One region of the Kitasatospora setae KM-6054 genome, then DNA from elsewhere that is predicted to be linked to it. Evidence: riboswitches for the same ligand, from Rfam matches in the RefSeq annotation. Region 1 holds a riboswitch; the other holds the start of a gene.

Region 1 (14,090 bases):
ACCAGGCCAAGGCGGACGGCCCGAAGAGCCCGGCCGCCACCGCCAGCCCGAGCGACACCAAGCCCGCGGTCTCCGCCGCGACCATCGCGATCGCACCCGCCGACGGCAGCACCGGCGTCAAGCCGACCGGCGAGCTCAAGGTCACCGCCGGCAACGGCAAGCTCACCTCGGTCAAGGTCACCGGCCCGGACGGCACCGCGGTCCCCGGCGAGATCACCGCCGACGGCACCGGCTGGGCCCCCGCCGGCGGCCTCCAGGTCGCCACCGCCTACACCGTGGACGCGCTCGCCGAGGACGCCAAGGGCGTGGTCGCCAACGCGCGCTCCGGCTTCACCACGCTCACCCCCGAGAAGGAGGTGGGCACCAGCGACAACATCGCCGACAACGAGACCTACGGCGTCGGCATGATCGTCTCGGTCCGGTTCAAGAAGCCCGTCACCAACAAGGACGCGGTCAAGGCCGGCATCACCTTCGAGACCTCCGACGGCACCGCGGTGCGCGGCCACTGGATCGACGCCCAGCGGATCGACTTCCGGCCGGAGAACTTCTGGAAGGCCGGCACCAAGGTCACCATCCACTACAAGCTGAAGAGCGTGGAGACCTCGCCCGGCGTCTACGGCGACGTGGACAAGGACGAGCCGTTCACCATCGGCCGCTCGCAGATCTCCACCGTCGACGTCGACACCCACGAGATGGCGGTCGTCCGGGACGGCCAGCAGGTCGACACCGTCGAGTTCACCGCCGGCAAGCCCGGGTACGACACCTGGAACGGCACCATGGTGGTCGAGGCGATGGAGGGCACCACCCGGATGACCTCGGCCGGCGTCACCAAGACGGGTTCCGGCGACGAGTACGACCTGGTGGTTCCGCACGCCATGAGGTTGACGGACTCCGGCACCTACGTGCACGGCAACTCGTGGAGCGCGGGCGTGATCGGCCGCTCCAACGGCAGCCACGGCTGCATCGGCGTCACCGACACCGCGAAGGGCAGCGACAGCGCCCCGGCGGGCAAGCTCTACAACTCCAGCATGGTCGGGGACGTGTTCAAGGTGGTCAACTCCAAGGGCCCGGTGGTCTCCATCGAGAACGGGCTGAGCGGTTGGAACACCCCGTGGGCGCAGTGGTGACGCTCGGACGTCCGTTCGGTTGCTGACGGCATATGCCAGCCGAATAGTGATCGTTTGCTCATTGTCCGTACGCGGCCGCTCGCGTTCCGCAATGATGGGGTGCATGGCGGCATGGGGCGAAGCGGAGCGGTCATCACTTCCCGTGGCCGGCACCAGAGGTGACGAACCGTCAGGGTTCGGCGCCGGCGTGGTGCTGGCCGACCTGGAGCGGCTGACGCCGGAGGAGATGGAACACCTCTTCTTCGGCGTGCTCAGCGATCCCGACGCGGCCGAGGAGGTGCGACTGCCCTCCCGCCCGGAGTCGGCCGGAGTGGCCCGGCGGCTGGTGCTCTCGGTCTTACGGACCTGGAAACTCCACCAGCTGCTGGAGGCCGGGGAGTTGCTGACGGGTGAACTGGTGGCCAACGCGATCCGGCATGCCGGGGGCCGGATGATCGGACTCAAGGTGACCCGCCGCCCCGGGTGGCTGCGGATCGAGGTCCGGGACTCCTCGCGCGCCCTGCCCTGCCTGATCGCCTCCCCCGAGGTCTTCCACCCCAACGGCCACGGCCTGCGGCTGGTGGAGGCGATCGCCGACCGCTGGGGCGCGGACCTGCTGCCGCGCGGCAAGGGCGTCTGGTTCGAGATGAGGATCCGCGAGCGCGCCGCCGCGATCGCCGCCGCCGGGCTCTGAGCCCGCCCCCGCCTTGCCTGGCTTCCGAAGGTGAACTGAAGCACAGACCTTGGTTTCAATTTTGTCGGCCCGTGCATAGCGTGCGATAGTCATGCAAGTCGGGCAGCACAACCCGGCATCTTCCCTCCGCCGGCACGCACCCCCTTGGCCGCCGGAGGACGCACGGGGGCCCCGGACCGCGAACAACCGCGGACAGGGGCCCCGTACCGTTTCCGGGGGCGCCGCGCGCCCCGAGCGGGCCCGGGGATCAGCACTCGATGACGTTGACGGCGAGGCCGCCGCGGCTGGTCTCCTTGTACTTGATCTTCATGTCGGCGCCGGTCTCCTTCATGGTCTTGATCGCCTTGTCGAGCGAGACGTGGTGCCGGCCGTCGCCGCGGAGGGCCATCCGGGCGGCGGTGACGGCCTTCACGGAGGCCATGCCGTTGCGCTCGATGCAGGGGATCTGGACCAGGCCGCCGACCGGGTCGCAGGTGAGGCCGAGGTTGTGCTCGATGCCGATCTCGGCGGCGTTCTCGACCTGCTCGGGGCTGCCGCCGAGGACCTCGGCGAGGCCGCCGGCGGCCATCGAGCAGGCGGAGCCGACCTCGCCCTGGCAGCCGACCTCGGCGCCGGAGATGGAGGCGTTCTCCTTGAAGAGCATGCCGATCGCGCCGGCCGCCAGCAGGAAGCGGACGATGCCGTCCTCGTCCGCGCCCGGAATGAAGTTCAGGTAGTAGTGCAGGACGGCCGGGATGATGCCCGCCGCGCCGTTGGTGGGCGCGGTGACCACCCGGCGGCCGGAGGCGTTCTCCTCGTTGACGGCCATCGCGTAGAGGGTCACCCACTCCATCGCGTTGCCCGGCCCGATGCCCTCGGCGCGCAGCGCGCGGGCCGCGCTGGCGGCCCGGCGGCGGACCTTGAGGCCGCCCGGCAGGATGCCCTCGCGGGCCATGCCGGCCGCGACGCACTCCTTCATGACGGCCCAGATCTCCAGCAGGCCGGTGCGGATCTCGTCCTCGGTGCGCCAGGCCTTCTCGTTCTCCAGCATCAGGCCGGAGATGGACAGGCCGGTCTCCCGGGTCAGCCGCAGCAGCTCCTCGCCGGTGCGGAACGGGTGGCGCAGCACGGTGTCGTCGGGCTTGACCCGGGCCTCGCCGATGGCGTCCTCGTCGACCACGAAGCCGCCGCCGACCGAGTAGTAGGTCTTCTCCAGCAGCGGCTCGCCGGCCGCGTCGTGGGCCCACAGCGCCATGCCGTTGGCGTGGTACGGGAGGGCCTTGCGGCGGTGCAGGACGAGGTGCTGGTCCGGGTCGAACGGGATCGGGTGGCGGCCGAGCAGGCTGAGCCGCTTCTCGGCGCGGATCCGCTCGACGTCGAGGTCGGCGCGGTCGACGTCGACCGTGCGGGGGGAGTAGCCCTCCAGGCCGAGCAGGACGGCCTTGGGGGTGCCGTGGCCGTGGCCGGTGGCGCCGAGCGAGCCGTACAGCTCGGCCCGGACGGAGGCGACCCGGTCGAGCAGGCCCTCGGAGTTGAGGCGGCGGGCGAACATCCGGGCCGCCCGCATCGGGCCGACCGTGTGCGAGGAGGAGGGGCCGATGCCGATGGAGAAGAGGTCGAAGACGCTGAGGGCCACGGGGTGACGTCCTTGTCCGGTCTCGTGGTGGGGTGCTTACCCGCCCGGTCGGGGCGGGTGCGCGCATGGAACGGGGCACCGCGCGCACGTCTCCAGTGTGCGCGGTGCCCCGGGAGGGCTCGGGTGGGCCTGCCGGTCGGGCGGGCCGGACGAGCGGGGTGCGGGTCCTACAGCTCCGGGTAGAGCGGGTGCTTCGCCGCGAGCGCGGTCACCCGGGCCTTGAGCGACTCGGCCTTGGCCTCGTCGAAGCCCGGCTTCAGGGTCTCGGCGATGACGTCCGCGACCTCGCGGAAGTCGTCGGCGTCGAAGCCGCGGGTGGCCAGCGCCGGGGTGCCGACGCGCAGGCCGGAGGTGACCATCGGCGGGCGCGGGTCGTTCGGGACGGCGTTGCGGTTGACCGTGATGCCGACCTCGTGCAGGCGGTCCTCGGCGTCCTGGCCGTTGAGCTCGCTGTTGCGCAGGTCGACCAGCACCAGGTGGACGTCGGTGCCGCCGGACAGCACGGAGACGCCGGAGGCGGTGACGTCGTCCTGGAGCAGGCGCTCGGCGAGGATCTTCGCGCCCTCCAGGGTGCGGCGCTGGCGCTCCTTGAACTCCTCGGAGGCCGCGACCTTGAACGCGACGGCCTTGGCGGCGATCACGTGCTCCAGCGGGCCGCCCTGCTGGCCGGGGAAGACCGCGGAGTTGATCTTCTTGGCCCACTCGGCCTTGGAGAGGATGACGCCGCCGCGCGGGCCGCCCAGGGTCTTGTGCGTGGTGGTGGTGACCACGTCCGCGTACGGCACCGGGGAGGGGTGCAGCCCGGCGGCGACCAGGCCGGCGAAGTGCGCCATGTCGACCATCAGCAGGGCGCCGACCTCGTCCGCGACGCGGCGGAACTCGGCGAAGTCCAGCTGGCGCGGGTAGGCGGACCAGCCGGCGATGATCAGCTTGGGCTGGTGCTCCTTGGCGAGGCGCTCGACCTCGGCCATGTCGACCTGGCCGGTCTTCTCGTCCACGTGGTACGCGGCCACGTTGTAGAGCTTGCCGGAGAAGTTGATCTTCATGCCGTGGGTCAGGTGGCCGCCGTGGGCCAGGTTCAGGCCCAGGATGGTGTCGCCCGGCTGGATCAGCGCGAACATCGCCGCCGCGTTCGCCTGCGCGCCGGAGTGCGGCTGCACGTTGGCGTGCTCGGCGCCGAACAGCTCCTTGATCCGGTCGATGGCGATCTGCTCGACCACGTCGACGTGCTCGCAGCCGCCGTAGTAGCGGCGGCCGGGGTAGCCCTCGGCGTACTTGTTGGTGAGCACCGAGCCCTGGGCCTCCATGACCGCCACCGGGGCGAAGTTCTCGGAGGCGATCATTTCCAGGGTGGTCTGCTGGCGGTGCAGCTCGGCGTCGACCGCGGCGGCGATCTCCGGGTCGAGCGCGTGCAGGGACTGGTTGAGAACCGTCATCAGGGGGGTCTCCCGGTCAGGCGCCGGTGAAGGCGGTGTAGCCGTCGGCGTCGAGCAGCTCGTCGGTCGCCTCGACGCGGACCTTGAACAGCCAGCCACCCTCGAAGGGGGCCGAGTTGACCAGGGCCGGCTCGTCGATGACGGCCTGGTTGACCTCGGTCACCTCGCCGGTGGCGGGGGAGTACAGGTCGCTGACCGACTTGGTGGACTCGAGCTCGCCACAGGTCTCACCCGCGGTGACGGTGTCACCCACCTCGGGGAGCTGGACGTACACGATGTCACCGAGGGCGTCGGCCGCGTGCGCGGTGATGCCCACCGTCGACACCCCGTCCACGGCGGCGGTCAGCCACTCGTGCTCCTTGGTGTACTGCAGGTGCGTGGGGTTGCTCATGACGTCATTCTCCAGGATCGCGAAAGGGGAGGGCGCGGCCGTCCGCTGGGCGGACGGACCGGAAGAGGACTGTTCGGGGGCGGGAACCGCTCAGCGGGCGCGCTTGTAGAACGGCAGCGCGACGACCTGGACCGGCTCGGCCTTGCCGCGGACGTCCACCGCGACGGTGCTGCCGGGCTCGGCGTGCGCGGCGTCCAGGTAGGCGATGGCGATCGGCTTGCCCAGGGTCGGGGACGGCGAGCCGGAGGTGATCCGGCCGATCGCGGCGCCCTCGGCGTCCACCACGGCGTACTCGGCGCGCGGGACGCGCTTGCCCTCGGAGACCAGGCCGACCAGCTTGCGCGGCGGGTTGAGCTCGGCCTGCGCCGCGGCCTCCTCCAGCGCCTTGCGGCCGACGAAGGCGCCGTCGTTGGTGGTCTTGTCGAAGCGCACCACCCGGCCCAGGCCCGCGTCGAACGGGGTCAGCTCGGTGGACAGCTCGTGCCCGTACAGCGGCATGCCGGCCTCCAGGCGCAGCGTGTCGCGGCAGGACAGGCCGCACGGGACCAGGCCCTCGGCGGTGCCGGCCTCGGTCAGCGCGGTCCACAGGTGCGCGGCGTCGGCCGGGGCGCAGAACACCTCGAAGCCGTCCTCGCCGGTGTAGCCGGTGCGGGCCAGCCAGACCTCGCGGCCGGCCACGGTGGCGGGCAGCAGGGCGTAGTACTTGAGGCCGGGCAGGTCGGCGTCGGTCAGCTTGGCCAGGATGCCGTTGGCCTCCGGGCCCTGGACGGCGAGCAGCGCGTAGGCGTCCCGGTCGTCGCGGACCACGGCGTCGAAGCCGGCCGCGCGCTCGGTCAGCGCGTCCAGCACCACCTGGGCGTTGGAGGCGTTGGCGACCACCAGGTACTCGTCCTCGGCGGTGCGGTAGACGATCAGGTCGTCCAGGATGCCGCCGTCCTCGCGACAGATCATCGTGTAGCGGGCGCGCAGCACGCCGAGCGCCGAGATGAAGCCGACCAGCGCGTGGTCGAGCAGCTCGCCGGCCTGCGGGCCGGAGACGGTGATCTCGCCCATGTGCGAGAGGTCGAACAGGCCGGCCCGGGTGCGGACGGCGAGGTGCTCCTCGCGCTCGCTGCCGTAGCGCAGCGGCATGTCCCAGCCGGCGAAGTCGGTCATGGTGGCGCCGAGCGAGCGGTGCAGCGCGTCGAGCGCGGTCAGGCGGAGGGACACGACAGGACTCCCGGGATCTGGAAACGGGCAGGCTGGGGCGGTTCTCCCCCATCTGTCGTCGAACCTGAGAGCTTCGCCGCCACCCTGAACAGGATGGCGGCTTGCACCGTGGGTGGGCGCACGGCGCGGCCGTGTCCACTTTCCAGATCTGCCTAGCCCGGGCGGTAGGGGTGCCTGAGAGATTCCGGGGAGGACTTGCTCCTTCGGCGCCGGTCGCGGCCTGAGCAGGCCGTTCCGGCTCTCCCGCGCGGGTTCGAGCGGCCGGTATGAAGTTTGGGCGGGCCCATCATGGCATGCCGGGGGCCGCTCGCGGGAGTGGGGACCGACCGGACCCGGCCCCGGGCCCCTCCCGCGCGCCGCTAACCTGGTCGCGACCGCGGATGTGGAGGGGCGAGATGGGGTTCCCGCTGGACGGGGCGCTGGAGGGCGGGGCCTGGCCGGCCAACGAGCTGGAGCAGGTGCTGACGGCCGCCCTGGGCGACCCGGGGGCGACGCCCCGGGTGATCGAGGTGCTGGCGCGCAGCCAGGTGTGGATCCCGCTGCCGTCCGGGACCGCGCCGGACGCCGACTCGCTGGACCTGCCGACGCTTGAACTGGCCGGCGCGCCGTACGTCCCGGTGTACTCCTCGCAGGAGCAGTACCTGCGGCACTGCCCGGGCATCCCGTTCGCGATCGCCCCGATGTGGGAGTTCGCCCGCGGACTGCCGCTGGGCATCGGCATCGCGGTCAACCCGGAGGCGCCGGTGGGCATCCCGGTGCCGCCGGAGGGCGTCGGCGAGCTGCGGCGCGGGCCGCGCGGCGAGCAGTGGGAGGCGCAGGGCGTCACCGAGGGCGCCCGGGTGGCGCTCAAGGAGCCCGAGCCGCACCAGGAGCCGTTCGCCTTCCTGGCCGCCGCGACCGGCGAACTCGTCGCGCTGCCCGGGGTGCTGACGGCCCGTCGGGCGCTGGCCCGGGTGGAGGGCGAGCCGACCCTGCTGTACGTCGGCGTGCAGCTCGACCCGGCGGCCCCGGCCGACCCGGCCGAGGTCAACACCGCGCTCGGCCGCGCCCTCGGAACCGCCCCGCCGGGCTGGGGCGTCCACCTGGTGCTGCTCGACCTGGTCGCCGACCCGGTGGCGGACTGGATGGTGGGACGGGTACAGCCCTTCTACGTCCGTCCGTGACCGCGCGGATCCGGCCGGTTTCCCCGGGCCCGGCGGCATGACGGCCGCCGGGTGCGCCCCATAGGGTTGCCCCGGCACAGCGGACCGGCGCGCGGTGGCGCGCGGACTGAAGAGAGTAGGGCGGCGACGTGACGGGAGCAGCCGGCGATCCGGGGGCGGTCGAACGCGCCCTCGCAGCGGTCGCGCCGGAGCGCTGGGAGGCGTACGAGGGACTGCTGCGCGCCCTGGCCGGCGGGCAGGTCTGGATGCTGCTGTGGCACGGCAGCCCGGGCAGCCCCGACGCCCAGTACGGGAACATGGACGTCGGCGGGCACGGCTACGCGCCCTGCGCGACCTCCCCGGCCCAACTGGCCGCCAGCGGCTGGACGCGCGCCCACGAGGTGGTCTCCGGGCCGGAGATCGCCGCCTCGCTCTACCAGTCGCGCTGGGGCCTGTGGCTGGACCCGCACCGCCCCGGCGGCGGCGTCGGGGTGCCCTGGGCCGACCTGCGGCGGATCGCGCTCGGCCTGGACCGGCTGCCGGCCGGCCCGCTGCACATCTCCGAGCCGGCCGGGCAGTCCTCGCCGTTCTTCGCCGTGCTGGAGCAGCAGGCGGGCGAGGTGCGGCCGTTGCGCTCGCTGCGGCGGGCCTGGGTGCGGCCGGTGCTCGGCGAGGCGTACCTGGCGATCGGCCTCGACCTGTACGACGCCTCGCCGCCGTCGGTGGAGGCGGCCCGGGCGCTGGTGCAGCGGGCCGCCGCGCAGGCGCCGGACGGGCCCGGGGTGTCCACCGTGATGATGGCCGACGAGTACGACCCGGTGGCGATGTGGATGTGGGCGAACGCCCGCCCGTTCTTCGACCGGCAGGCCGCCGGGCAGCCCGCGCCGACCGGCTTCGGTTACGCTGCGCAACCACCGGCCGGGCCCGCCCAGGGCTGGCCGCAGGCCCCCTGGCCCGGTTATCCGGGCCGTTGAACCTACCCTGACGCACCTTCCGAAAACCCCCGCCCCGAGCTTTTCCTCGGCCCGCGGGGGTTTTTTGCCAGCTCTTGCCGAGCCGGGCTCTACGCGCGCAACCCCTTGTGCCAACTGGCGTTTTCCCGCCAGTGGCGGGGTGTCGTCAGCGTGCCTCTTGACGGACGCGTAACAGGTATGTGAAGAGCGATATACGCGCGCAACGGAAGTGCATGCCGACAGATCACAGTTGGGCATCCTTCGCCATGGAGGTCTTCCGCCGGGTGCTTCCCATGACAGAGAGTGCTGCGCAATGCGGCCCGCGAGCCGAACCTCACGAAGGTGAACGCGGCGCCGCCAGAGCATGAACCGCACGACGCGCCTCTCGTGCGGCGGCACCGCGCACGTCGGAGGCCCTCCCGCCACGGGGGCGCCCCCGCCCGCGGCCCCGTCCGGCCAGCTCCGGAGGGCGGCCCGGAAGCACTCGCACCACCGCAACGCCCTGCTCGCTCAACGCACTTCTGCACCGCCGCACCGGCGCCCGGCACCACCGAAACCGCTCTGCACCTCCGCACCGCATGCGACTCCGTGGGCCGGCCACCGTCGGCGAGGGGAACGAACTGACTCATGACCACACCCATCGAGACCTCGGGTCCGGCGTCCGGGGCACAGCCTGACGGAACGTCAACTTCCGTACAGGTCAAGAAGATCGAGGGCCGTTCGCCGGGCCGCATCGCCTGGACCAGGCTCAAGCGCGACAAGGTCGCGCTGGCCGGCGGCGCCGTCGTGGTGCTGCTGATCCTGGCCGCGGTCTTCGCGCCGGTGCTCACCGCGCTGTTCGGCCACCCGATCGACGAGCCGCACCCGGACCAGATCAACCCGGACCTGGGCCTGCCCAAGGGCGCGTTCGGCGGCATGAGCGGCGACTACCTGCTCGGCGTCGACCCGGTCTTCGGCCGGGACGTGTTCTCCCGGATCGTCTACGGGGCGCGGATCTCGCTGCTGGTGGCGTTCCTGGCGGCCGCGCTGTCGGTCTGCATCGGCGTCGTGATGGGCGTGATGGCCGGCTACTTCGGCGGCTGGGTCGACTCGGTGATCAGCCGGGTGATGGACGTCCTGCTGGCCTTCCCGCAGCTGCTGTTCAGCATCGCGCTGGTCTCGGTGATGCCCAACCAGCTGCTCGGCCTGAACGACACCGGCGTCCGGGTGCTGGTCCTGGTCTCGGTGATCGGCTTCTTCGGCTGGCCCTACATCGGGCGCATCGTCCGCGGCCAGGCCATGTCGCTGCGCGAACGGGAGTTCGTGGACGCCGCCCGCAGCCTGGGCGCCGGCCGCGCGCACATCCTCTTCCGCGAACTGCTGCCGAACCTGACGGCGCCGATCCTGGTCTACGCGACCCTGATCATCCCCACCAACATCCTGAACGAGGCGGCGCTCAGCTTCCTCGGGGCCGGCGTCCGGCCGCCCACCCCGTCCTGGGGGCAGATGCTCTCGGACGCGGTCGGGATCTACCAGGCGGATCCCACCTACATGGTGATCCCCGGTCTCGCCATCTTCATCACCGTGCTCGCCTTCAACCTCTTCGGTGACGGCCTGCGTGACGCTCTCGACCCCAAGGGCAACTGAGCCCGCAACTCTGGAGGTTCCCCAACCCATGAAGCGAAACAGGACGCTCGCGGCCGCCGCACTGGTGGCCACCCTCGCGCTCACCACGGCCGCCTGCGGCGGCAGCAAGGGCGGCGGCACCGGCGGCGACAACGCCTCCGGCAAGGCCGGGGCGGCGGGCTTCAACGCGGCGGCGGAGAAGGTGGTGAACCCGTCCACCACCAAGGGCGGCACCCTCAACCTGTGGACCACCACCGACGTGGACTCGCTCGACCCCGGCCGCGCCTACTACGCCTCGGTCTGGAACTACGAGCGCTTCTACACCCGCACCCTGCTCGCCTTCGACGGCAAGCCGGGCAAGGCCGGCCTGGAGCTCGTCCCCGACCTGGCCTCGGCCAAGCCGGAGATCTCCCCGGACGGCAAGACCTACACCTTCAAGCTGAAGCCGGGCCTGAAGTTCGAGGACGGCTCGGTCATCACCTCGAAGGACGTCAAGTACGGCATCGAGCGCATCTTCGCGCAGGACGTCATCTCCGGCGGTCCGACCTACCTGGTCAACGAGCTCGACCAGGGCCAGGGCTACAAGGGCCCCTACACCGACAGCGACCCGAACAAGCTCGGCCTCAAGACGGTGCAGACCCCGGACGACAACACCATCGTCTTCACGCTGGCCAAGCCGAACTCCGACTTCCCGTTCCTGCTGGCGATGGGCTCCGCCGCCCCGGTCCCGCAGAAGCTGGACACCGGCGCCCAGTACGGCCAGAAGCCGGTCTCCTCCGGCCCGTACAAGTTCAAGTCGGTCGAGCCGGGCAAGGGCTACGAGCTGGTCCGCAACGAGAACTGGGACCCGGCCTCCGACCCGTTCCGCAAGGCGCTGCCGGACGTCGTCAAGCTGACCGTCACCACCAACGCCGACGACATGGACGCCCGCCTGCTGGCGAACACCGCCGACCTCGACTGGGCCCAGACCGGCCTGTCGCAGGCCGCCCAGGTCAAGGTGCTCCAGGACCAGGCGCTCAAGGCCAACACCGACGACCCGTACAACGGCTTCATCCGGTACGTCGCGCTGGCCCCGTCGGTCGCCCCGTTCGACAACGCGCACTGCCGCAACGCGGTGCTGTACGCGGCCGACACCACCGCGCTGCAGACCGCCCGCGGCGGCTCGGTGGCCGGCTCGCTGTACGGCTCGATGCTGCCCCCGAACATCCTCGGCTCCGACGACTACGACCCGTTCGGCCTGACCAAGGGCAAGCCGAACGTCGAGAAGGCCAAGGAGGAGCTGAAGGCCTGCGGCCAGCCGAACGGCTTCAAGACCACCATCGCGGTCCGCGGCAACAAGCCGAAGGAGATCAACTCCGCGGTGGCCCTGCAGACCGCGCTCAAGGCGGTCGGCATCGAGGTCACCGTCGACCAGTACGACGGCAAGCTGATCTCCTCGGTCATCGGCTCGCCCGACGTGGTCAAGACCAAGAACTACGGCCTGATCGTGATGGGCTGGGGCGCCGACTACCCGACCGGCTCCGGCTACCTGCAGCCGCTGGTCGACGGCCGCTTCATCACCCAGAACGGCAACAACAACTACGCCCTGATCAACGACCCGGAGATCAACGGCTGGTTCGACCAGGCCGCCCAGGCGACCGACGCGGCCAAGGCCGCCGACTTCTACAAGAAGATCAACCACAAGGTCGTCGACGGCGCCTACTACCTGCCGATCGTCGCCGACAAGGCTCTGAACTGGCGCAACCCGCGCCTGACCAACGTCTACATCACCGACGCCTTCGGCGAGGTGGACTTCCAGGCGCTCGGCGTCTCCGACGGCAAGTGACCTGCCCCGCCCCTTAGTTCGCACCGCTAGTCCGAAGGGCAGGTGAAGGCCCTGTCCGGGCCGGCCGGGGAACCCCCACCGGGGTGAGCCGGCCGGCCCGGGGCAGGGCCGACCGCAGTGCTCGTGTATCTCGTCAGGCGACTGGTCAACGTCGTCTTCATGCTGTTGGTGGTCGCCGCGGTGACCTTCGGCATCTTCTTCATGGTGCCGAAACTCACCGGGACCGACCCCGCGATGCTCTACGTGGGCAAGATCGCGGACAAGGCGGCGATCGAGGGCATCCGTCACAAGATGGGCCTCGACAAGTCGATCATCGAACAGTTCTGGCTCTTCCTGCGCGGGGTGTTCGTCGGCCGCGACTACAACGCCGGCGTCGACATGACCCACTGCGCGGCCCCCTGCCTGGGCTACTCGTTCAAGACCGAGCAGCAGGTCTGGCCGCTGCTGCTCAACCGGGTCGGCGTCGACTTCTCGCTCGCCGTCGGGGCCTCCGTGCTCTGGCTGCTGTTCGGCACCGCCACCGGCGTCATCTCCGCGCTGCGCCGCGGCACCGCGCTGGACCGCATCACCATGACGGTCGCGCTGGCCGGCGTCTCGCTGCCGATGTACTTCACCGGCCTGGTCGCGCTCGCGCTCTTCGTCCACCAGCTCGGCTGGTTCCCGAACAACTACACCGACTTCACCTCCGATCCGGTCTCCTGGTTCCAGGGGCTGGTGCTGCCCTGGGTGACGCTGGCGTTCCTGTTCGCCGCCACGTACGCCCGCCTGAGCAGAGCCACCCTGCTGGACGTCCTCGGCGAGGACTACATCCGCACCGCGCGGGCCAAGGGCCTCAAGGAGCCGGTGGTCATCGGCAAGCACGCCATGCGCTCCACGCTGACCCCGATCCTGACCATCTTCGGCATGGACCTCGGCGGCCTGCTCGGCGGCGCCGTGCTCACCGAGAAGACCTTCAACCTGCGCGGACTCGGCTACGAGGCGGTCACCTCGATCCAGTCCAGCGACCTCCCGGTGATCATGGGCGTGACCCTGTTCGCCGCGTTCTTCATCGTCATGGCCAACCTCGCGGTTGACCTGCTGTACGCCGTCGTCGACCCCCGGGTGAGGCTGACATGAGCACCAGTGACAAGCCTTTCCTGTCCGTCCGCGACCTGAAAGTGCACTTCCCCACCGACGACGGACTGGTCAAGTCCGTCAACGGGCTGAGCTTCGACCTGGAGCGCGGCAGGACCCTCGGCATCGTCGGCGAGTCCGGCTCCGGCAAGTCCGTCACCTCGCTGTCGATCATGGGCCTGCACCGCACCGGCTCCAAGCGCGGCGCCCCGCGGATCAGCGGCGAGATCTGGCTGGACGGCGAGGAGCTGGTCGCGGCCGGCCCCGACCGGGTGCGCAAGCTGCGCGGCCAGAAGATGGCGATGATCTTCCAGGACCCGCTGACCGCGATGCACCCCTACTACACGGTCGGCGCCCAGATCGTCGAGGGCTACCGGGCCCACCACCCCGGCGCCTCCAAGAAGCAGGCCCGCACCCGGGCGATCGAGATGCTCGACCGGGTCGGCATCCCGCAGCCCGACAAGCGGGTCGACAACTACCCGCACGAGTTCTCCGGCGGCATGCGCCAGCGCGCCATGATCGCGATGGCGCTGGTCAACGACCCGGCGCTGCTGATCGCCGACGAGCCGACCACCGCCCTCGACGTCACCGTCCAGGCGCAGATCCTCGACCTGATCCGCGACCTGCAGAAGGAGTTCGGCTCGGCGGTCGTCATCATCACCCACGACCTGGGCGTGGTCGCCGAACTCGCCGACGACATCCTGGTGATGTACGGCGGCAAGCCCGTCGAGCGCGGCCCCGCCGACACCATCTTCGAATCCCCCGAGCACCCCTACACCTGGGGCCTGCTCGGCTCGATGCCCCGCCTCGACCGGGAGCTCCAGGACCGGCTGGTGCCGGTCAAGGGCACCCCGCCGAGCCTGATCAACGTGCCGTCCGGCTGCGCCTTCCACCCGCGCTGCCCGTACGCCGAGCTCACCGGCGGCCGCTCCACCACCGAGGTGCCCGTGCTCGCCGAGGCCGCGCCCCGGCACCACGCCGCCTGCCACCTGCCGATCGCC
Region 2 (14,090 bases), 4.0 Mb from region 1:
GCCCCGGCTCGGCCGCTTCCCGGCCGTCCAACCCGGGCAGCCCGCGATCGAGCGGCTGGCCCCGACCTCCGCGCTGGTCGGCTACCGCGGCCCGACGGCCTGCGCCGCGGCCGGCATCACCTACCGGCAGCTCGACTACTGGGCGCGCACCGGACTGCTGGAGCCCTCGGTGCGCTCCGCCTACCCGGCGGGCGCGCAGCGGCTGTACAGCTTCCGGGACATTCTGCTGCTGAAAATCGTCAAGCGGCTGCTGGACGCGGGCGTGTCGCTGCAGAACATCCGGGTGGCCGTCACCCACCTGCAGTCCGCCGACCAGGCCGGCCTGACCGGGCTGACCCTGATGTCCGACGGCGCGACGGTCTACGAGTGCACCTCGCCGCAGCAGGTGGTCGACCTGCTGAACGGCGGCCAGGGCGTGTTCGGCATCGCGGTCGGCGCGGTCTGGCAGGAGCTGGAGGGCACCCTCGGGCGGCTGCACGGCGAGCGCACCGACACCGGCGAGACGCTGGTCGGCAACGACCCGGGCGACGAGCTGGCGCAGCGGCGCAACCGCGCGGTCTGAGCGCGCGCCCGCGGCCCGCGGTGACGCGGCCGGGGAACCGGCGGGCGGGCCGGGGTCGTCCTGGTCGGTGTGTCGACGATCTTGAGGTGGGCGGGGCGGCGGGCCCGGAGCGGGTGGCTGGCGGTACGGCCGGCGGACCGGCGGCGGCAGCGCCGGTGGTTCCAGGCGGTGCTGCTCTGCTCCGTCCTCGGGCTGGCGCCGAACGCCTGGCTGTACCTCACCCAGTCCGCGAAGGTCGGCACGGTGGCGAGCGCCCCCGAGGCGCCCGTCGCGGTGGTGTTCGGCGCCGGGCTGGTGGACGGCGAGCCCTCCCCGTACCTGGCGCACCGGCTGGACGCCGCGCTGGAGCTGTACCGGGCGCACAAGGTGCGGGCGATCCTGGTCACCGGCGACAACGGCACCGTGCAGTACGACGAGACCGACGCGATGCGCGGCTACCTGATCGGGCGCGGGGTGCCCGCGGTGCGGGTGGTCGGCGACTACGCGGGCTTCGACACCTGGGACTCCTGCACCCGGGCGCACCGGATCTTCGGCGTCGACCGGGCGGTGCTGGTCAGTCAGACCTTCCACGTCCGGCGGGCGCTGGCGCTGTGCGAGGCCGCCGGGATCGACGCGTACGCGGTCGGGGTGGAGGAGTGGCACGACACCACCTGGAGGTACGGCGGGCTGCGGGAGACGGCCGGGGCGGTGAAGGCGGCGGCGAACGTGCTGCTGCGGCCGGACCCGACGCTGCTCGGGCCGCGCGAGGACGGGGTGGCGCGGGCGCTCGCGGACGCGGCCTCCGCCGGGTAGGCGGGATTGTCGGTGTGGCGGGGGATGATCGAGCGGTGCGGACCGTGCCGAGCATCATCCACCTCGACATGGACGCCTTCTTCGCCGCGGTGGAGCAGGCGTCCAAGCCGAGCCTGCGCGGAAAGCCCGTCATCGTCGGCGGCCTCGGCGGGCGCGGGGTGGTCTCCACCGCCTCCTACGAGGCCCGGAAGTTCGGCGTGCACTCGGCGATGCCGATGGCGCAGGCCCGCCGGCTCTGCCCGAACGCGGCGTTCCTGACCGGCCGGTTCGCGGCCTACCGGGCCAACAGCGAGATCGTCATGGGCCTGCTGCGGGAGCGCTCCCCGCTGGTCGAACCGCTCAGCCTGGACGAGGCGTTCGTCGACCTGGAGGCCGGACCGTACGGGCCCGCGCTGGCCGCCGCGACCACGCCCGCCGAGGCGGCCCAGCTGGTGCTGGCGCTGGCCGAGGACCTGCGGGCCGACATCGTCGAGCACACCGGGCTGACCGCGTCGGTCGGCGCGGCCGGCTCCAAGCTGATGGCGAAGATCGCCTCCGAGCGGGCCAAGCCGGACGGGCTGGTGCTGATCGAGCCCGGCTCCGAGCGCGCGGTGCTCGCCCCGATGCCGGTGCGCGCGCTGCCCGGGATCGGCCCCGCCACCGAGCAGGCGCTGCGCCGCGCCGGGCTCGCCACGGTCGCGGACCTCGCGGAGGCCGGCTACGGGGAACTGGTCGCGCTGCTCGGGAAGGCGCACGGCGCGGGCGTGTTCCAGATGTCGCTGGGCTGGGACGAGCGGCCCGTGGTGCCCGACCGGGACGCCAAGTCGGTGTCCGTCGAGGACACCTTCGAGGTCGACCTCGCCGACCGGGACCGCATCACGCGCGAGGTCGAACTGCTCGCCGCGCGCTGCGTGCGCCGGCTCCGGGCGACCGGGCGCTCCGGGCGGACGGTGGTGCTGAAGGTCCGGCGCTTCGACTTCTCGACGCTGACCCGCTCCGAGACGCTGCGCGGGCCGACCGACGACGAGGAGGTCATCACGGCGACGGCGCGCCGGCTGGCGGCGCAGGTCGACGTCACGGGCGGCGTGCGGCTGCTGGGGGTCGGCGTCGCGCAACTCGCGGACTTCACGCAGGAGGACCTGTTCGCGCAGTTGGAGCGGGAGGAGAAGGAGGCCCGGGAGGCCGGGGAGCAGGCGGTCGAGCAGGACGTGGTGGTGGAGGAGGAGGCGGCGGTCGCGGAGCCGGCGGCGCGGCGGTGGTGGCCGGGGCAGGACGTGACGCACCGCGAGTTCGGGCCCGGGTGGGTGCAGGGCAGCGGGGTCGGGCGGGTGACGGTGCGGTTCGAGACGCCGTACTCGGGGGTGGGGAAGGTGCGGACGTTCGCGGTGGGGGACGAGGAGCTGGAGCCCTCGGAGGCGCTGCCGTTGCGGGCCGCGGCGGGGTAGGGCGGGGAGCGGGGGCGGGGGAAAGGGACGGACCCCCGCGCCGATGCCCTTGGCGTGGGGGTCCGTCCGCTGCTCGCGTGTGTCCAGGACGCGAGGGGGCGCTGTCAGGCGCCGGTCTTGGTGAGGGCCGGGGAGGGCTGCTCGGTGGGGGCGGGGGCGGACTTGACGGTGCGGATGGCGAAGGGGACGGCGGCAGCGATCAGGCACATGGCGCCGGCCACCCAGAAGGCGCTCTGGTAGGCGTTCTCGGTGGGGAGCTGGATCGGGATCGGGAGCTTGAGGGTGTCGCCGGTCAGGATCGCGCTCATCACGGCGGTGCCGACCGCGCCGCCGACGGTGCGCAGGACGGCGTTCATGCCGTTGGCGATGCCGGACTGCTCGGCCGGGACGGCGCCGTTGATGTAGGCCGGCATCGCGGCGTAGGCGAGGCCGACGCCGAGGCCGAAGACCGCGGAGGAGAAGTAGAGGTCGAACTCGGCGCCGTGGCGCAGCGCCAGGTAGGCCATCGAGACGGCGCCGAGCAGGCCGCCGAGGACCAGCGGGAGGCGGGGCCCGCGGCGGGCGATCAGCAGGGCGCCGAGCGGGGCGGCGACCATCGAGCCGAGCGCGGAGGGCAGCAGCATGACGCCGGCGTGCAGGACGGTGGCGGTGAAGCCGTAGTGGGCGAGCTTCTCCGGGGTCTGCGCGAAGTTGCTGATCACCATGAACGAGCCGTACATGCCGAAGCCGATCAGCAGGCCGGAGATGTTGGTGAAGGCGACGGCGGGGCGGGCCATCATCGACAGGTCGACCAGCGGGTGGGCGACCTTGGACTCGACCAGGATCCAGAGCAGGGCGACCACGGCGGCGACGGCGAACAGGCCGAGGGTGCGGGTGGACGTCCAGCCCCAGTGGTTGCCCTGGCTGACGGCGATCAGCAGGGCGGAGAGCCAGCCGGCCAGGGTGAGCGCGCCGAGCGGGTCGGCGCCGCCCTCCTTGTCGACGACCGGGTCGGCGGGGACCCGCAGGACCACCAGGGCGACCGCGATCAGGCCGAAGACCAGGCCCATCCAGAAGATCGACTTGTAGCTCCAGTGCTCCAGCAGCAGGCCGGTGGCGACCAGGCCGAGGCCGGAGCCGACGCCCATCGAGGCGGAGATCGCGGCGACGCCGCCGGTGACCTTGTGCCGGGGCAGCTCGTCGCGGACGATGCTGATCGCCAGCGGCAGCACGCCGCCGCCCGCGCCCTGCAGCACCCGGGCGATCACCAGCCAGGTGAAGGAGTGGGTGCCCACCGCGAGGGCGGAACCGAGGACCAGGCCGGCCAGCGAGACCAGCAGCATGGGCTTGCGTCCGCGCAGGTCGCCGAAGCGGCCGAGCAGCGGGGTGAGGACCGCCGCGGAGAGCAGGTTGGCGGTCATCAGCCAGGTGATGTTGGAGCCCGAGACGTTCAGCTCGCGGGCCAGGCCCGGCAGGATCGGGACGACCGCGGTCTGCACCACGCTGAAGGCCAGCATGGCCAGGATCAGGGCGGGCAGGACCCGGGCACTGGTGGGCTTGGCGGCCGTGGGGGTGGGCTGTGGTGCCTCACGCACGGGGGACTCCTCCGACGGGTTGCTTCAGACGGTTGCTCCGGATGCCCGCTCCGCGGTGCTTCATGCGGGAGATAGTGCAGGAGCTGAAGTAACGATGTCGGGAGATGCTTCACTATGTCAAATATCGATTGGTGAAGCTTTGGCAAAGCGGCGACCCCGGCCCGCCGAAGCGGACCGGGGCCGGGGGGCTGGCGGACCGTCGCTCAGGAGCGCAGCGGCTCCGGCCGGGCGTGCTCGGCGCCGCCGTTCGCGGCGGCGGCCGACTGCGGCTTCGCCAGGGTCGGCGACTGCGGCTGCGCGTTCCACGGCTGGCGCTGCTGCGGCGCCTCGCCGTCCTGGCCGGCGGCGGCCGCGTCGTGCACCTCCACCTGCTCGCGGCGCAGCTCCTCGCGGACCACCTCCTCCTCGGTGTACCGCTCCACCACCAGCCGCACCCGCTCGATCGGCGCCAGGTACTTGCGCACCACCGGGCGCTCCTCGCGCAGCGTGACCTCCTCGACCGCCTCGGCGATCTCCTGCTCGCTCAGCGAGGCCCGCTCCGCGTCCGAGACCGGGATCCGCTCCACCCGCACCCGCTCGCGCACCACCGGCACCCGGCGCTCCACCTGCTCGGTGGTCACGTACTTGCGCAGCCGGGTGGTGCCCACCGCGTGCCACTCGGTGGTGATGTCGATCCGCTCCTCGCGGCAGGTGATCTCCACCGGCGCGGTCGGCTCCGCCGGCCCCGCGTGGGCGCCCGGGGCGGACGGCGACTGCGGGGTCTGCTGGGGCTGTTGCTGCGGCGGCTGCTGCTGCCGGGCGGGCTCGGCCTTGGCCGCCGCGAAGGCGGTCGGCGCGGCCACGGCGGCGGGGGCGGCCGGGGTCGGGGTCGGGGCCGGGGCGGAGGCGACGGTGCCGAAGTCGTGGTCCGCCGACGGCTCCTGGCGCGGCTGCTCCTTGGCGACCGTCCCGGCCGCTCCGGCCGCCGCGGCCGCCTTCGCCGCCGGCTCGGCCGCCGGGCCGGAGCCCGCGTCGCCGCCCGCGTCCAGCCCGTAGTAGCGGTACAGCTGCAGCTCCTGGGCGGGCGAGAGGTGCTGGCCCACGCCGAAGTCCGGCGACTCCTTGATCAGCGACTTGTCGTACGGGACGCGCAGCTCGTCGCCCGCGAACTCGCTGGTGGTCAGCGGGACGAAGGCGTCCCGGCCGAAGATCCCCGTGCGGACGGCCGCCCACTCCGGTTCGCCGGTGGCGTCGTCCAGGTACACCTCGTCGACCGTGCCGATCTTGTCACCGTTCCGGTCGACCGCCTTGTGCCCGATCAGGTCGCGCGGATCGATATCGGTCTGCACGCTGTCCTCCAGTCCTGCCGCTCCTCGGGGATGTTCGGGGGGCGGCCGGAGGAGCGTGGTGGGCCGCCACTCCACACCAAACGGCACGTAACGGACGGCGGCACTCCGGAAGCCGCCGTCCGGGGCAGATCACAGGGCCGCACCGGTGATACGCGGAGCCCGCGCTGGTAACCTCGGAGGCGACCGCCGAGCCCGCTCGGGAGAGTCCCGACCCCGCCGAGCAGGTGGGACGCGGGGCGCCGAAGGAGCAACCCCTCCCCGGAATCTCTCAGGCATCCGTACCGAACGGGACAGGTCACTCTGGAAAGCAGGGCAGGACCGTCGGCACCGGAGCCGGCGACCCCGGCCCTCGCCGACGGTGCAAGCCGCCCGGGCCCGCCCGGACGCGCGAAGCTCTCAGGTACCGATGACAGAGGGGGAGGCTGACGGGTTCGTACGCCCAGGCGCTCCCACGGCCGCCGACCGCGTGCGCACCACCGCCGGTCCGCGACCAGGAGGCCCGACCCCCATGAACGCCCAGCCGACGCTCAGCGACCTTGAGCAGGCCAGCCCCTTCGAGCACCGCCACATCGGCCCCGACAGCGAGGCCCAGCAGAAGATGCTGGCCCAGGTCGGCTACGCCTCGCTGGACGAGCTGTCCGCCGCCGCCGTCCCCGACGCCATCCGCAGCCTCACGGCCCTCGGCCTGCCCGCCGGCCGCAGCGAGGCCCAGGTGCTCGCCGAACTGCGCGAGCTGGCCGACCGCAACCAGGTCCTCACCTCGATGATCGGCCTCGGTTACTACGGCACCTTCACCCCGCCGGTCATCCTGCGCAACGTGCTGGAGAACCCGGCCTGGTACACCGCCTACACCCCGTACCAGCCGGAGATCTCGCAGGGCCGCCTGGAGGCGCTGCTCAACTTCCAGACCGCGGTCGCCGACCTGACCGGCCTGGACACCTCCGGCTCCTCGCTGCTCGACGAGGGCACCGCCGCGGCCGAGGCGATGTCCCTGGCCCGGCGCGTCACCAAGGTCAAGGGCGGCGTCTTCCTGGTCGACGCCGACACCCTGCCGCAGACCATCGCGGTGATCCGGACCCGTGCCGAACCGACCGGCGTCGAGGTCGTCGTCGCCGACCTGTCGGACGGCATCCCCGCCGAGATCGCCGAGCGCGGCGTCTTCGGCGTGCTGCTCCAGTACCCCGGCGCGTCCGGCGCCGTGCGCGCGATCAAGCCGGTCATCGACCAGGCGCACGAGCTCGGCGCGATCGTCGCGGTCGCCGCCGACCTGCTCGCCCTCACCCTGCTGCGCTCGCCCGGCGAGCTCGGTGCCGACATCGCCTGCGGCACCTCGCAGCGCTTCGGCGTCCCGATGGGCTTCGGCGGCCCGCACGCCGGCTACCTGGCCGTCCGCGCCGCGTACGCCCGCAACCTGCCCGGCCGCCTGGTCGGCGTCTCGGTCGACGCCGACGGCAACCGCGCCTACCGGCTCGCCCTGCAGACCCGCGAGCAGCACATCCGCCGCGAGAAGGCCACCTCCAACATCTGTACGGCGCAGGTGCTGCTCGCCGTGATGGCCTCGATGTACGCCGTCTACCACGGCCCCGACGGCCTCGCCGACATCGCCCGCCGCACCCACCGCTACGCCGCCGCGCTCGCGGCCGGCCTGCGCGCGGGCGGCGTCGAGCTCGCCCACGACACCTTCTTCGACACCGTCACCGCGGTCGTCCCGGGCCGGGCCGACGAGGTCGTCGCCGCGGCGCTGGCCGGCGGCGTCAACGTGTTCCGGGTCGACGGCGACCGGGTGTCGGTCTCCTGCGACGAGACCACCACCCGCGAGCACCTGGCGGCCGTGTTCGCCGCGTTCGGGGTGCCGGCGGAGATCGCCGAGGACGCGGACGCGCTGCCCGCCGCGCTGCTGCGCGAGGACGAGTACCTCACCCACCCGGTCTTCCACAGCCACCGCTCCGAGACCGCCATGCTGCGCTACCTGCGCCGGCTCTCCGACCGCGACTACGCGCTCGACCGCGGCATGATCCCGCTGGGCTCCTGCACCATGAAGCTCAACGCGACCACCGAGATGGAGCCGGTCACCTGGCCCGAGTTCGGCCAGCTGCACCCGTTCGCCCCGGTCGACCAGGCCGAGGGCTACCTGACGCTGATCCGCGGCCTGGAGCAGCAGCTGGTCGAGGTCACCGGCTACGACGCGGTGTCGATCCAGCCGAACGCCGGCTCGCAGGGCGAGCTGGCCGGCCTGCTGGCCGTCCGGGCGTACCACCGGGCGAACGGCGACACCCAGCGCGACGTCTGCCTGATCCCGTCCTCCGCGCACGGCACCAACGCGGCCTCGGCGGCGATGGCCGGCATGCGGGTCGTCGTGGTGAAGACCCTCGCCGACGGCGACGTGGACGTCGAGGACCTGCAGGCGAAGATCGCCCAGCACGGCGAGCAGCTGGCCGTCCTGATGGTCACCTACCCGTCCACCCACGGCGTGTTCGAGACCGAGATCACCCGGATCTGCGCCCTCGTCCACGAGGCCGGCGGCCAGGTGTACGTCGACGGCGCCAACCTCAACGCGCTGGTCGGCCTCGCCAAGCCCGGCAAGTTCGGGGCGGACGTCTCGCACCTCAACCTGCACAAGACCTTCTGCATCCCGCACGGCGGCGGCGGCCCCGGCGTCGGCCCGGTCGCGGTCCGCGCGCACCTCGCGCCGTACCTGCCCAACCACCCGCTGCAGGCCGAGGCCGGCCCCGCGACCGGCGTCGGCCCGATCTCGGCCGCGCCCTGGGGCTCGGCGGCGATCCTGCCGATCTCCTGGTCGTACGTCCGGCTGATGGGCGGCGAGGGCCTCAAGCGCGCCACCCAGGTGGCCGTGCTCAACGCCAACTACATCGCCAAGCGGCTCGCCCCGCACTACCCGGTGCTCTACACCGGCCCCGGCGGGCTGGTCGCGCACGAGTGCATCATCGACCTGCGGCCGCTCAGCAAGGAGACCGGCGTCAGCGTCGACGACATCGCCAAGCGGCTGATCGACTACGGCTTCCACGCGCCGACCATGTCGTTCCCGGTCGCCGGGACGCTGATGATCGAGCCGACCGAGTCCGAGGACCTGCACGAGATCGACCGCTTCTGCGAGGCGATGATCGCGATCCGCGGCGAGATCGAGAAGGTCGGCGCGGGCGAGTGGGCGGCCGAGGACAACCCGCTGCGCAACGCCCCGCACACCGCGGCGATGCTGGCCGGCGCCTGGGAGCACCCGTACACCCGCGAGGAGGCGGTCTTCCCGGCCGGCGTCAACCCGGCGGACAAGTACTGGCCGGCGGTGCGCCGGATCGACGGTGCGTACGGCGACCGGAACCTGGTCTGCTCGTGCCCGCCGCTGGACGAGTACGACGCGTAACGCATGACGGAGGCCGCCCGGCGGGGGAGTTCCCTCGGCGGGCGGCTTTTCCGCGTCTGCCCTTCCGTCTCGCGCAGTTCCCCGCGCCCCTGGCGGGGCGGGGAGGGGGCGCCTCCGGCGGGGGAAAAGGGCGAAGCCGCCCGGTGGAGGGGCGGCTTCGGGGGTGGGCGGGGTGGATCAGGAGTAGACGGGGCCGGTGAACTTCTCGCCGGGGCCGGAGCCGGGGGCGTCGGGGACGAGGGACGCCTCGCGGAAGGCGAGCTGGAGGGAGCGCAGGCCGTCGCGCAGGGGGGCGGCGTGGAAGTTGGAGATCTCCGGGGCCCCGGCGGTGACCAGGCCGGCGAGGGCGGTGATGAGCTTGCGGGCCTCGTCGAGGTCCTTGTCGGCCTCGCCGTTCTCGGCCAGGCCGCACTTGACGGCGGCGGCGCTCATCAGGTGGACGGCGACGGTGGTGATCACCTCGACGGCGGGGACCTCGGCGATGTCCCGGGTCAGGTCGTCGAAGCCGAGGGCCTGGTCGGACTCGTGCGCGTGGTCGGGCTGGCTGGTCAAGGCGTCACTCCGGGGTGCTGGTGCGAAAGCGCGGTACGGAAGGAGCGTACAAGGCGGGTGGGGAGGGGTCGGAATACCGGTCGGGCGGAAAACGCTGGTATGATTCGAGACTGACCGGCCAGGGGACCCTTCGGGTTGCCCGGCCAGCAAGTGGAGGCTCCACTCCAGGAGGCCCGAGAGGGCAACCGCGACAGTCTCCCACCTGATCGGCCGAAGGGTCGGCAGGTTCGGTCCGCGATGGGCGCCCGTACGGGAATGTTCGTCGACAGTGGTGCCCGCGAGGGCATCCCGGAACGTGTGGAGCCCCGCCTGTACCGTGCGGGGCTTTTTTCGTGCGCTCGGTGTCCTCCGCGGAGGACAGCGGAGCATGAATGAAGCCCCGCCCAGTGGTCGAAAACCACTACGTGCGACCGCCGCCCGACGGCCGCATCGGAAAAGGTGCAACCGAGGAGGCCCCATCAGCACCGAGCCCCGCATCAACGACCGGATTCGCGTCCCCGAGGTGCGACTCGTCGGTCCCAGCGGCGAGCAGGTCGGCATCGTCCCGCTCGCGAAGGCGCTGGAGCTTGCCCAGGAGTACGACCTGGACCTGGTCGAGGTCGCCGCCACGGCGCGCCCGCCGGTGTGCAAGCTCATGGACTACGGCAAGTTCAAGTACGAGTCCGCCATGAAGGCCCGTGAGGCGCGCAAGAACCAGGCGCACACGGTCATCAAGGAGATGAAGCTCCGGCCGAAGATCGACCCGCACGACTATGACACCAAGAAGGGTCACGTCGTTCGGTTCCTCAAGCAGGGCGACAAGGTCAAGATCACGATCATGTTCCGCGGTCGTGAGCAGTCCCGCCCCGAGCTGGGCTTCCGACTGCTGCAGCGGCTCGCGGACGACGTCCAGGAGCTGGGCTTCGTGGAGTCCGCTCCGAAGCAGGACGGCCGAAACATGATCATGGTTCTCGGCCCGCACAAGAAGAAGACCGAGGCCATGGCCGAGGCCCGCGCCGCCGCTGACGCCCGCAAGGCGGAGCGGCTGGGTCGCGGACCGGCCGCGGACGACGTCGACGACGACGTGGCGGAGGTCGAGGAGACCGAGGCCGTCGAGGCGGAGGTCGAGGCCGACGCCGCCGACGACGCCGCTGTCGTCGAGGACGCCGCCGCCGAGGTCGAGCAGCCCGCCGAGGCCGCCCAGGACGCCTGACCCCCGGGTCAGGAGCCGGGCAGCCGAGGCACCCGGTTCCGGGGCGTCCCGCCCTGGAGACGAGATCCATCCAGTTCCGGCCCGCACCGCACGGTGCGGGCCGGAACGGACCGACGAGGAGATACGGCGACATGCCGAAGCAGAAGACGCACAGCGGCGCCAGCAAGCGCTTCAAGATCACTGGCTCCGGGAAGGTGCTGCGCGAGCGTGCCGGCCGTCGCCACCTGCTCGAGCACAAGCCCTCGACGCTGACCCGCAAGCTGGCCGGCACCGTTGAGCTGGCCCCGGGCGACGCGAAGAAGATCAAGAAGCTTCTCGGCAAGTGATCGCCCGCCCGCGACCGGGTCGCGGGCACCAGCTGATCCTTTCCGACCGAATCGAATAACGGACCGCCGGCACGACCCGAGGTCCGGAACCAAGGAGTAATGAAGTGGCACGCGTCAAGCGGGCAGTGAACGCCCACAAGAAGCGCCGGGTCATCCTCGAGCGGGCCTCCGGCTACCGCGGTCAGCGTTCGCGCCTGTACCGCAAGGCCAAGGAGCAGGTCACCCACTCGCTCGTCTACAACTTCAACGACCGCAAGAAGCGCAAGGGCGACTTCCGCCAGCTCTGGATCCAGCGCATCAACGCCGCTGCCCGTGCCAACGGCATCACCTACAACCGCTTCGTCCAGGGCCTCAAGGCCGCGGGCGTCGAGATCGACCGCAAGATGCTGGCCGAGCTCGCGGTGAACGACTCCGTGGCGTTCCGCGCCCTGGTCGAGGTCGCCCAGAAGGCGCTCCCGGCGGACGTCAACGCCCCGAAGGTCGCCGCCTGATCCAGGCACTCGCCCTGAAAGCGTTCCCCGGACCCGCAGGCCGCCCGGCCTGCGGGTCCGTCGCGTACCGCGACCCCGTCGCGCGTCGCGCCCCCGCCCGTCCGTGACGAAGATCGTGAGCATGAGCACCGAGACCCCCCTGCTGACCTCCCTGCGCTCCCCGCGCGTCGTCGCCGCCCGCCGCCTCGCCAAGCGCAACCAGCGCGGCAAGGAGCGGCGCTTCCTGGCCGAGGGCCCGCAGGCCGTGCGCGAGGCGGTGGCGTTCGGGCGGCTGCCGGACGGCGAGCACGCCGTGGTCGAGGTGTACGTGACGGCGGAGGCCGCCGAGCGGCACGCCGACATCGTGGCCGCCGCGCGGGCGGCCGGGCGGCCGGTGCTGACCGCCACCGAGGAGGTCGTCGCGGACATCTGCGACACCGTCACCCCGCAGGGCATCGTCGCGCTCTGCCGGTTCATCGACACCCCGTTCGAGCAGGTGCTGGCGGCCCGGCCCAAGCTGGTCGCCGTGCTCGCGCACGTCCGCGACCCCGGGAACGCCGGCACCGTGCTGCGCACCGCGGACGCGGCCGGGGCGGACGCCGTGGTGCTGACCGACGCGTCGGTCGACCCGTACAACCCGAAGGCGGTGCGGGCGTCCGTCGGGAGCCTGTTCCACCTGCCGGTGGCGACCGGGGTGCCGGTCGAGGAGGCGGTGGCCCGGCTGCGGGCGGCCGGGGTGCGGGTGCTGGCGGCCGACGGCGCGGGAGAGCGCGACCTCGACCAGGAGCTCGACCAGGGCACCCTGGAGGGCCCGTGCGCCTGGGTGTTCGGCAACGAGGCCTGGGGCCTGCCGGAGGAGACGCGCGCGCTGGCGGACGCGGTGGTGCGGGTGCCCATCCACGGGCACGCGGAGAGCCTGAACCTCGCGACGGCCGCCGCCGTGTGCCTGTACGCCTCCGCGCGCGCCCAGCGCTCCCCGCGCGGGTGTCGCGCCGAGGGCTGAGCGCGCTAGGGTCGATTCCTGGGCCTGCGAGGGGGCAGGCGGGGGAGGACACCCTATGGGCGGCGTCAACTGGGCACCGGTCGCACCCGACGACCTGCCCGACGGACTGGTGGTCGCGGACGGACAGGGCCGGGTGGTGGTCTTCAACCGCGCCGCGGAACGCATCACCGGGCGCTCGGCACACTGCGCGATCGGCGTCGAACTGGCGCTCGCGCTCCCGCTGGAGGACCTGGAGGGCCGCCGCTGGTGGCCGCTCACCGACCCGTACGGCGGGCTCGCCACCCGCACCGGGCAGCCCGAGCGGAACCTGCTGTTGGACGGCCGCGAGGTGCTGGTCTGCGCCCGGTACGTGCGCGACGCGCCGCGCGGGCCGGTCCGGCAGGTGGTGGTCACGCTGCGCGGCACCGAGGCGCGGCGGCGCACCGAGCGCTCGCACGCCGAGCTGATCGCCACCGTCGCGCACGAACTGCGCTCGCCGCTGACCAGCGTCAAGGGCTTCACGGCGACCCTGCTGGCCAAGTGGGAGCGGTTCAACGACGGCCAGAAGCGGGTCATGCTGGAGACCGTCTACGCCGACGCCGACCGGGTGGTGCGGCTGATCGCCGAACTGCTCGACATCTCCCGGATCGACGCCGGCCGGCTGGAGATCCGCCGGCAGCGGGTCGACCTGGCGGCCGCGGTGCGCCGGCACGTGGCGGGCAAGGTCGCGGCCGGGATCCCCGCCGAGCGCTTCGACATCCGGGTCGACGGGCCGCCCGCCGAGCAGTGGGGCGACCCGGACAAGCTCGACCAGGTGCTGGCCAACCTGCTGGAGAACGCCGTCCGGCACGGCGAGGGCACCGTCACCATCGAGGTCGGCCCGGCCAAGGAGCTGGTCGAGGTGCCCGGCACGCCGCCGCGGGTGGTCGAGGGCACCGCGGTGACCGTCAGCGACCAGGGCGCGGGCATCCCCGAGGAGGCGATGCCCCGGGTGTTCACCCGGTTCTGGCGCGGCTCCAGGCGCGGCGGCACCGGCCTCGGCCTGTACATCGTGAAGGGCATCGTGGAGGCGCACGGCGGGGTGATCCGGATCAGCCGGGCCGACGGCGGCGGCGCCCGGTTCCGGTTCGTGCTGCCCGGCGGCGTCCCCGACTTCATGCTCTGAGCCGGTCCGCCGCGCGGTCCGTCGCGGTGGGCGGTCGCGGCCTGCGACTACACTCGACCCTTGGCGTTCCTGGACGCCCGGCGACGCAGCAGACCTGATCACGAGCAGGAGCACGGGAAAGATAGAGATGTCGGCACCCAATAAGTCGTACGACCCGGTCGAGGTCGAGGCCCTCAAGCCCGAGGTGGTGGAACAGGCCCGGGACGAGGCGCTCGCCGCCTTCGCCGCCGCCGCCGACCTCGACGAGCTCAAGCAGGCGAAGGTCGCCCACACCGGCGACCGCTCCCCGCTGTCGCTCGCCAACCGCGAGATCGGCGCGCTGCCCCCGCAGGCCAAGGCCGCCG

Evidence for each region. A riboswitch is a leader RNA that binds a small molecule or an ion and turns the genes downstream of it on or off. The one in region 1 is predicted to bind glycine.
Region 2: linked by a shared signal. The riboswitch ahead of gcvP (aminomethyl-transferring glycine dehydrogenase) and the one ahead of gcvT (glycine cleavage system aminomethyltransferase GcvT) in region 1 are both predicted to bind glycine.

Annotation. Positions count from the first base shown of each region.
Region 1 covers NC_016109.1:5,643,310-5,657,399, forward strand. Annotated here, with positions in the region: gene KSE_RS25095 (L,D-transpeptidase) at 1-1,127, shown strand, start outside; gene KSE_RS25100 (ATP-binding protein) at 1,270-1,800, shown strand; gene KSE_RS25105 (L-serine ammonia-lyase) at 2,048-3,415, opposite strand; gene KSE_RS25110 (serine hydroxymethyltransferase) at 3,583-4,851, opposite strand; gene gcvH (glycine cleavage system protein GcvH) at 4,868-5,242, opposite strand; gene gcvT (glycine cleavage system aminomethyltransferase GcvT) at 5,333-6,451, opposite strand; glycine riboswitch at 6,604-6,707, opposite strand; gene KSE_RS25125 (enhanced serine sensitivity protein SseB) at 6,847-7,614, shown strand; gene KSE_RS25130 (enhanced serine sensitivity protein SseB C-terminal domain-containing protein) at 7,743-8,567, shown strand; gene KSE_RS25135 (ABC transporter permease) at 9,174-10,172, shown strand; gene KSE_RS25140 (ABC transporter substrate-binding protein) at 10,201-11,976, shown strand; gene KSE_RS25145 (ABC transporter permease) at 12,094-13,092, shown strand; gene KSE_RS25150 (ABC transporter ATP-binding protein) at 13,089-14,090, shown strand, end outside.
Region 2 covers NC_016109.1:1,684,611-1,698,700, reverse strand. Annotated here, with positions in the region: gene KSE_RS07470 (MerR family transcriptional regulator) at 1-562, shown strand, start outside; gene KSE_RS07465 (SanA/YdcF family protein) at 632-1,354, shown strand; gene KSE_RS07460 (DNA polymerase IV) at 1,390-2,778, shown strand; gene KSE_RS07455 (MFS transporter) at 2,883-4,352, opposite strand; gene KSE_RS42730 (PRC and DUF2382 domain-containing protein) at 4,556-5,680, opposite strand; glycine riboswitch at 5,868-5,974, shown strand; gene gcvP (aminomethyl-transferring glycine dehydrogenase) at 6,189-9,059, shown strand; gene KSE_RS07440 (DUF1844 domain-containing protein) at 9,237-9,611, opposite strand; gene infC (translation initiation factor IF-3) at 10,069-10,803, shown strand; gene rpmI (50S ribosomal protein L35) at 10,935-11,129, shown strand; gene rplT (50S ribosomal protein L20) at 11,234-11,620, shown strand; gene KSE_RS07420 (TrmH family RNA methyltransferase) at 11,742-12,602, shown strand; gene KSE_RS07415 (sensor histidine kinase) at 12,658-13,746, shown strand; gene pheS (phenylalanine--tRNA ligase subunit alpha) at 13,874-14,090, shown strand, end outside.